Regions from separate parts of the Streptococcus sp. oral taxon 071 str. 73H25AP genome, predicted to be linked through region 2. Evidence: predicted binding sites of a transcription regulator. Region 2 holds the regulator's gene; the other holds the start of a gene.
What was found. The regulator Rex, encoded in region 2, represses fermentation and respiration genes when NADH is low (regulators of the CRP and FNR family bind a similar motif). The targets are predictions, from matches to a motif close to TTGTGAANTANTTCACAA.
Positions count from the first base shown of each region.

Region 1: adhE (bifunctional acetaldehyde-CoA/alcohol dehydrogenase) is a predicted target of Rex. The motif match lies at 1,375-1,392, and genes of this name have one in related genera.

Region 1 is NZ_GL397254.1:1,933,555-1,936,965, forward strand. Features, by position in the region: gene adhE (bifunctional acetaldehyde-CoA/alcohol dehydrogenase) at 1-1,341, opposite strand, end outside; gene HMPREF9189_RS11540 (MORN repeat-containing protein) at 1,638-2,051, opposite strand; gene HMPREF9189_RS11545 (low molecular weight protein-tyrosine-phosphatase) at 2,038-2,481, opposite strand; gene yajC (preprotein translocase subunit YajC) at 2,531-2,851, opposite strand; gene tkt (transketolase) at 2,969-3,411, opposite strand, start outside.
Region 2 is NZ_GL397254.1:728,940-732,350, reverse strand. Features, by position in the region: gene HMPREF9189_RS05860 (cysteine desulfurase family protein) at 1-404, shown strand, start outside; gene HMPREF9189_RS05855 (DUF1831 domain-containing protein) at 409-756, shown strand; gene HMPREF9189_RS05850 (DUF4649 family protein) at 763-966, shown strand; gene HMPREF9189_RS05845 (redox-sensing transcriptional repressor Rex) at 1,060-1,701, shown strand; gene HMPREF9189_RS05840 (gamma-glutamyl-gamma-aminobutyrate hydrolase family protein) at 1,717-2,406, shown strand; partial or broken gene radC (DNA repair protein RadC) at 2,403-3,082, opposite strand; gene pcrA (DNA helicase PcrA) at 3,125-3,411, opposite strand, start outside.

The DNA.
Region 1 (3,411 bases), 1.2 Mb from region 2:
ATCACCGACTGAGTTGTGTCCATATGAACCACATCCAAGTGTCAATGATGGGATGAAGGCATTGTATACGTCACCGATACCACCGAAAGTAGATGGAGAGTTCCAGATAATACGCATTGCTTTGATTTCTGTACCAAAGCGTTTAACAAGAGCTTCGTCTTTTGTATGGATAGCTGCTGAGTGACCAAGTCCGTTAAACTCAACCATTTGACGAGCTTTTTTAAGACCGTCTTCTGTATCTTCAGCTTTTAGGACAGCGATAACTGGTGACAATTTTTCACGAGTCAATGGTTCTTTTGGTCCTACTTCTGCACATTCTGCAGCCAAGATGTTTGTTCCTTCTGGAACGCTAAATCCTGCTTGTTCAGCAATCCATGCTGCTGGTTTACCAACGATGTTTGCGTTTAGTTTAGCACCTGCACAGTTTTTGCTGTTTGCTTTCACGCCGAAACAGAATTCTTCAAGAAGTGCTTTTTCTTTCTTGTTTACAAAGTAAGTATGGTATGATTTGAATTCTTCTACAAATTCGTCATACACTTCTTTATCAATGATAACGGCTTGTTCTGATGCACAGACCATCCCATTATCAAATGATTTTGACATAACGATGTCATGAGCAGCTTGACGAAGGTCAGCAGATTTTTCTACATAGGCAGGAACGTTTCCGGCACCTACCCCAAGAGCTGGTTTTCCACATGAGTATGCAGCTTTAACCATAGCATTCCCACCAGTTGCGAGGATAGTCGCAACACCTTCATGGTTCATAAGTGCCCCAGTTGCTTCCATAGATGGCTCTGTAATCCATTGAACACAGTTTTCAGGTGCACCGGCTGCGATGGCTGCATCACGAACGATTTGTGCAGCATGAGCAGAAGATTCTTGAGCTGATGGGTGGAAGGCGAAAACAATTGGGTTACGTGTCTTCAAAGCAATGAGTGATTTAAAAATCGCTGTTGAAGTTGGGTTTGTTGTTGGAGTGATACCACAAATAACTCCGACCGGCTCCGCAATCTTCGTCAAACCTGTAATTGGATCATCTTCGATAACTCCAGCTGTTTTAACTCCACGCATATTGTTCACTACGTGTTCACAGGCAAATAGATTTTTTGTCGCCTTATCTTCAAATACACCACGACCAGTTTCTTCAACTGCGTGTTGTGCAAGGATACCGTGCGCATCAAGTGCTGCAACAGACGCTTTTGCTACGATGTAGTCAACTTGCTCTTGGTTCAACTTGCGCATTTCATCAAGCGCAACCAAGGCTTTTTTCACGAGACCGTCGACATGCTTTTCAGCAGCAAGTTGTTTTTCCTCTGGTGTTACTGTTTTTTTATCAGCCATATTATCCTCCATAGCCTTTAAGGATGTTATCCTTTGTTAATTTTTTCACAAGTTCATTATAACTCTTTTTTTATACTTTGTAAACAGTTTCATAAGCATTTCACAAAGAAATTTTCTAAGATTGTGATTTTTTTCTCAATATCCCTGTTCAATAGAGTTTTGACTGGATGATTGTGAAATTATGGAGAAAATTTTTTTATTTCACAAAGTTTTTTCTAGTTGATAGTTAGTTATCGAATCCAAGCACAGAAAGCGTTTTCTTTCCGGTTTTGAAAAATAGCCTCCTAACTTGGAGACTACTGTTTTTGTTGGAAAACGCCTTGTTTAAAGGTTCCTTCATGGACAACTTCTTGCTCTGTCGTCAACTTTCCTTGACCTTCAGCCTGGCCATTTACAAAATCACCTTCGTATTTCCAGCCATCTTTTGATTGGAACGTTCCTTTTCCATTAAAGGCTCCATTATTGAAATCACCTGTATATTGGTCCCCATTTTCAAAGGTCATGGTCCCCTGACCATTCATTTTCCCTCGCACCAGGGTACCATCATAAACAAGTGCACCACCATCAAGTGTCAGGACACCCTTTTTGGGTGTATTTAGTAGAAATACCGAAAGAGCACAGAGTGCAATTACGACTACTGCAATGAACTCTAGCCTAGGGCGAGTTAGGTAAACTCTATACTTTTCATAGATTTGTTTAAGCTTTTCCATTGTCACTCTCATTTTCTAATCGATCTAGCCAGCTTTTACAGCCACTTGTGATGCGAGCATAGGTTTCCTCAAAATCTCCTGTATACCAAGGATCTGGAACACTTTCAGATGCAAAAGGGTAGATCTTATGCTGTAGTTCCTGAGGACACATTTGACGCAGATCTGAAACGTTTGAAGCATCCATCCCGATAATGTAATCAAATGACTCAAAATCTTCTCTACGAACCTGGAGTGATGTTTTGTCTTTGTCATAAGGAATCTGATATTGCTGGAAAATCCCTTGCGTTCCCTTATGAATCGGATTACCATGTTCCCAAGACGAAGTCGCACGACTCTCAATCTGGTAATCGCTCGTCATGGATTTCATCACAAACTCTGCCATGGGGCTACGGCAGATGTTTCCTAAGCAAACAAATACTATTTTTCTCATCCCTCTTTTCCTCTCACTTCATAGAAAAACGGGAGTGACAGGTCCCGTTTTATTCTTCGATTGCTCCGCCTTCGTCAACAACTGTTCCTTCTGGTGTCACAGCTTCTTTGAGTGGCAACACTGTCTTGATAGCAGCCAATTCAAAAGTCAAATAAACGCCATCTACATCAAGTACGATTGTTCTCTTCTCAGTGTCTACTTCATCCACTGTTCCGTAAAGGCCGCCAATTGTAATAACTTCATAGCCTTTTTGAAGCTTGTTCAAGCTTTCCATACGCTTTTGAGCTTGTTTCTTTTGAGAACGTTGCATAAAGAACATCAAGGCCATCATACCTACAAGCATGATTAAAAAAGTAATATTTGGATTCATTGTTTTCTCCTTTGTCTTTTACATAGGACTACTATATCAAATTTCAGCTACTTTTACAAGGTTGTACCTTGTTTTTATGGTTATAAAAAATCAGAGTTTTCACTCTGATTTCTGCAATTATTTCAAGTTTTGAACGACTTTGACTAGATTTTCTACCGTAAATCCGTACTCTTCCAATACTTTTGGTGCTGGTGCAGATGCTCCGAAAGTATCAATACCGAGAACTGCACCATCTAAACCAACATATTTGTACCAGTTTTGAGTTGCACCCATTTCAACTGCAACACGACGGCGAACTGCATTTGGAAGGATTTCTTCCTTGTATGCTGCGTCTTGTGCGTCAAAGACATCTGTAGATGGCATGCTGACTACACGGACTTTTTCGCCTTGACTAGCCAATTCTTTGGCAGCTGCAACAGCTAGATTGACCTCTGAACCTGTCGCAATCAAGATCGTGTCAAAATCTACTGCATTTTCATAGACAACATAGGCACCTTTTGCAACTTTATTAAAGTCCGTCCCTTCTTCAACAGTCAAGTTTTGACGTGTCAAGACAAGAG
Region 2 (3,411 bases):
CCGCTATTGTAGGCATGGTCGCTGCTCTCAAAGAGGATTTAAATGACCAAGTTAAGCATTACCAAAAATTAAGTGCACTCAAATCAACTTTTTTAGAAGAAATTGCAGGTCTCGACTACTATCTTAATGAAAGCAACCACCAACTTCCTTATGTTGTCAACATTGGCTTTCCTGGTCAAAAAAATGATTTGCTCTTGCTACGGTTAGACCTTGAAGGAATTTCAATTTCTACTGGTTCAGCTTGTACTGCTGGTGTCGTGCAAACCAGTCATGTGCTTGAAGCATTTTATGGACCAGATTCACATCGTTTGAAAGAATCTGTCCGTATCAGTCTGTCTCCTCTTAACACTGAGGAAGAACTAAAACAACTCGCACAGACCTTAAAAAATATTATTGGAGATTAATCTAATGGCATTCGAAAAAACCATTAAACTACAAAACTGCCGCTACGACTACACACTTAGCCCATCTGTCAAAAAATTCACACTCAAAGACAATACTTTCTTTGAAACAAAAGTTGGAAACTTCGAACTGACTCGTCTGCTTGAGAAAGTACCTAACAGCGGTGAAGGATTCAAGCTAAAAATCATCATCAACAAAGACCTTACAGGTGCTAAACTCAATATCACTGACAAGTCAGGCCTTCGTTTGGTTAATATCTTTAAATCAGAAGACCATCATATCCACCAAGAGAAATTCTACTTCCTCATGGACAGCCTTGTAGAACGCGGTATCTTCACAAAAGAAGAAAGATAATTGACTATGTATCGTCTCACTTATCAAGATAGTTATCAAGTAGAGCGTACCCTTGAATTTGAGAGTTACGAAGAGCTTATGTTATCTCTATCAGGTTGTGTAACTCTTCCTGATACATTCCTAGTTACCTCATTAACCTTTGATGATAAAGTTATTTATCAAGGATTGGTCGGGGATCTCTACCGTTTTCTATCACAAGCTAATTTTTAAGACTAAAACTAAGATTTTCTTAGTTTTTTCTTGTTTTTGTTGATTTTTTCACAATGTTTCTATAAAATAGAAGAATAGAAAGGTTGTGGTTTTGTGAAAGATAAACAGTCTGCTATTCCAAAAGCAACAGCAAAAAGACTCTCTCTCTACTATCGAATTTTCAAGAGATTTCATGCCGAGAAAATCGAACGTGCCAACTCCAAGCAAATTGCAGAGGCTATCGGTATCGATTCTGCGACTGTTCGTCGTGATTTTTCCTATTTTGGTGAACTAGGTCGTCGTGGTTTTGGTTATGATGTTAAAAAACTGATGACTTTTTTTGCTGACCTCCTAAATGACAACTCCATTACCAATGTTATGTTGGTTGGGATTGGGAATATGGGGCATGCCCTTCTCCACTATCGCTTCCATGAGCGTAACAAGATGAAAATCATCATGGCCTTTGACCTAGATGACCATCCAGAAGTCGGGACCCAGACACCTGATGGAATTCCAATCTATGGTATCTCACAGATTAAAGAAAAAATCAAAGAAGCAGATGTCAAAACTGCTATCCTAACTGTTCCAAGTGTTAAATCACAAGAAGTCGCCAATCTTTTGGTCGATGCAGGTATAAAAGGTATTCTCAGCTTTTCCCCTGTTCACCTCCACCTCCCAAAAGATGTAGTCGTTCAGTATGTCGATTTAACAAGCGAACTCCAAACCCTCCTCTATTTTATGCGTAAAGAGGATTAGAAAGCGAAAGCATTTATGAAAAAACCAGTTATTGGGATTACAGGAAATGAAAAAGCTCATCCAGATGATGACATCATGATGAGCTATGCAGCAAAGGGCTTTGTTGAAGGAGTCAAGGACGCTGGCGGAATTCCCATCATCCTACCGATTGGTGATCAAGAAATGGCTACCCATTACATCAGTATCATTGATAAGCTCATCCTAACGGGTGGGCAAAATGTTGATCCAAAATTCTACGGTGAGCCTAAAACCATTGATAGCGATGACTACCATCTTCAAAGAGATGAATTTGAATTATCCCTTATCAGAGAAGCGATCAAACAGAAGAAACCAATTTTCTCTGTTTGTAGGGGTACTCAGCTTTTCAACGTCGCCATGGGCGGCACGCTTCACCAAGATATTGAGGATCATTGGCAGGACTGTTCAGCCGAATACACAACCCAACGCCTCGTAACGGAACCTGATACGATTCTCCGAGAGATCTATGGAGAAATCTCTCATATCAATTCCTTCCACCACCAGAGCATTAAAGACCTAGCTTCAAATCTTAAGGTTGTAGCACATGATCCTAAAGATGGAATAATTGAGGCTGTGACAACTACGGACGACTTTCCTTATCTTGGTGTTCAATGGCATCCTGAATTTCTCTTTGAAAATCGCCCCAAAGACAAAACGCTATTTGACTATGTTGTTAACGAACTTTAAATCAGATCTGTCTTTTCACGGTAACTAAAGTAATCAGAGTGAGAGACAATCAGGTGGTCCAAGAAAACGATTCCCATCAGTTCACAGGCTTCCTTGACTAGCTTAGTGACATGGTCGTCATTTCGACTAGGAGATACGGCACCTGATGGATGATTGTGAACAAGAATCACAGAGGTAGCCATATTCTTGAGGGCATAGTGAAGGATTTCCCTTGGTTCTGCAATACTGCGTGTCGCGGATCCGATAAAGATGGTCTGCTGATGAATGATTTGATTTTGAGTATTGAGATAGAGCGCCACTAGGTGCTCTTGTTTTTTGTCGCCAAGTTCCTGTTGCATTTTCTTGGCTAGCTTTTGACTACTGAGAATACTTTCCATCTCAAGGGTTTCACGTTTGTGAATACGATGTCCCAGTTCAATCACCGCTTGTAGTTCAATAGCTTTAATACGTCCAATACCTGACAGACTCTGCAATTCCTGCAGGGTCATTTTTTTCAAATCAGTTAGGCTGGTCAAACTGTCCAAAACTTGCTGAGCAATTTCAAAAACATTTGCCTGACGCGTTCCGGTTCTGAGTAGTATAGCTAGCAATTCTTGATTGCTCAGTGCCTCTACTCCTTCTTTACCAGTCTTTCTCTAGGCAAAAGTGAATCTTCTTGGAATGAAATACTATACATAAAAATCCTCCTCACTTTATTATTCGTGAGAAGGATGGAAAATTAGATTTTTTTCTCAATTGGGGCTACACTGGCTAGGAGTTTTTTCAGACCGACTTCTGGGAAATTGATTTTTAGTTCCTGAGTATCACCACTACCAGAGACTTCCAGAACAGTACCCTCTCCCCATTTCTTGTGAAGTGCAATATCTCCAATAGACCAGTTGGTATCGCTTGAATCTTTTTTATTTCCGGATGTAAACTGTCCAAACGGAAGACCACTTGACTGGATAGAGCTTGGTGCAGCATTGCGTTTCCGTTCTTGAAGGGCCTGAGCTAAGCTCATACCTT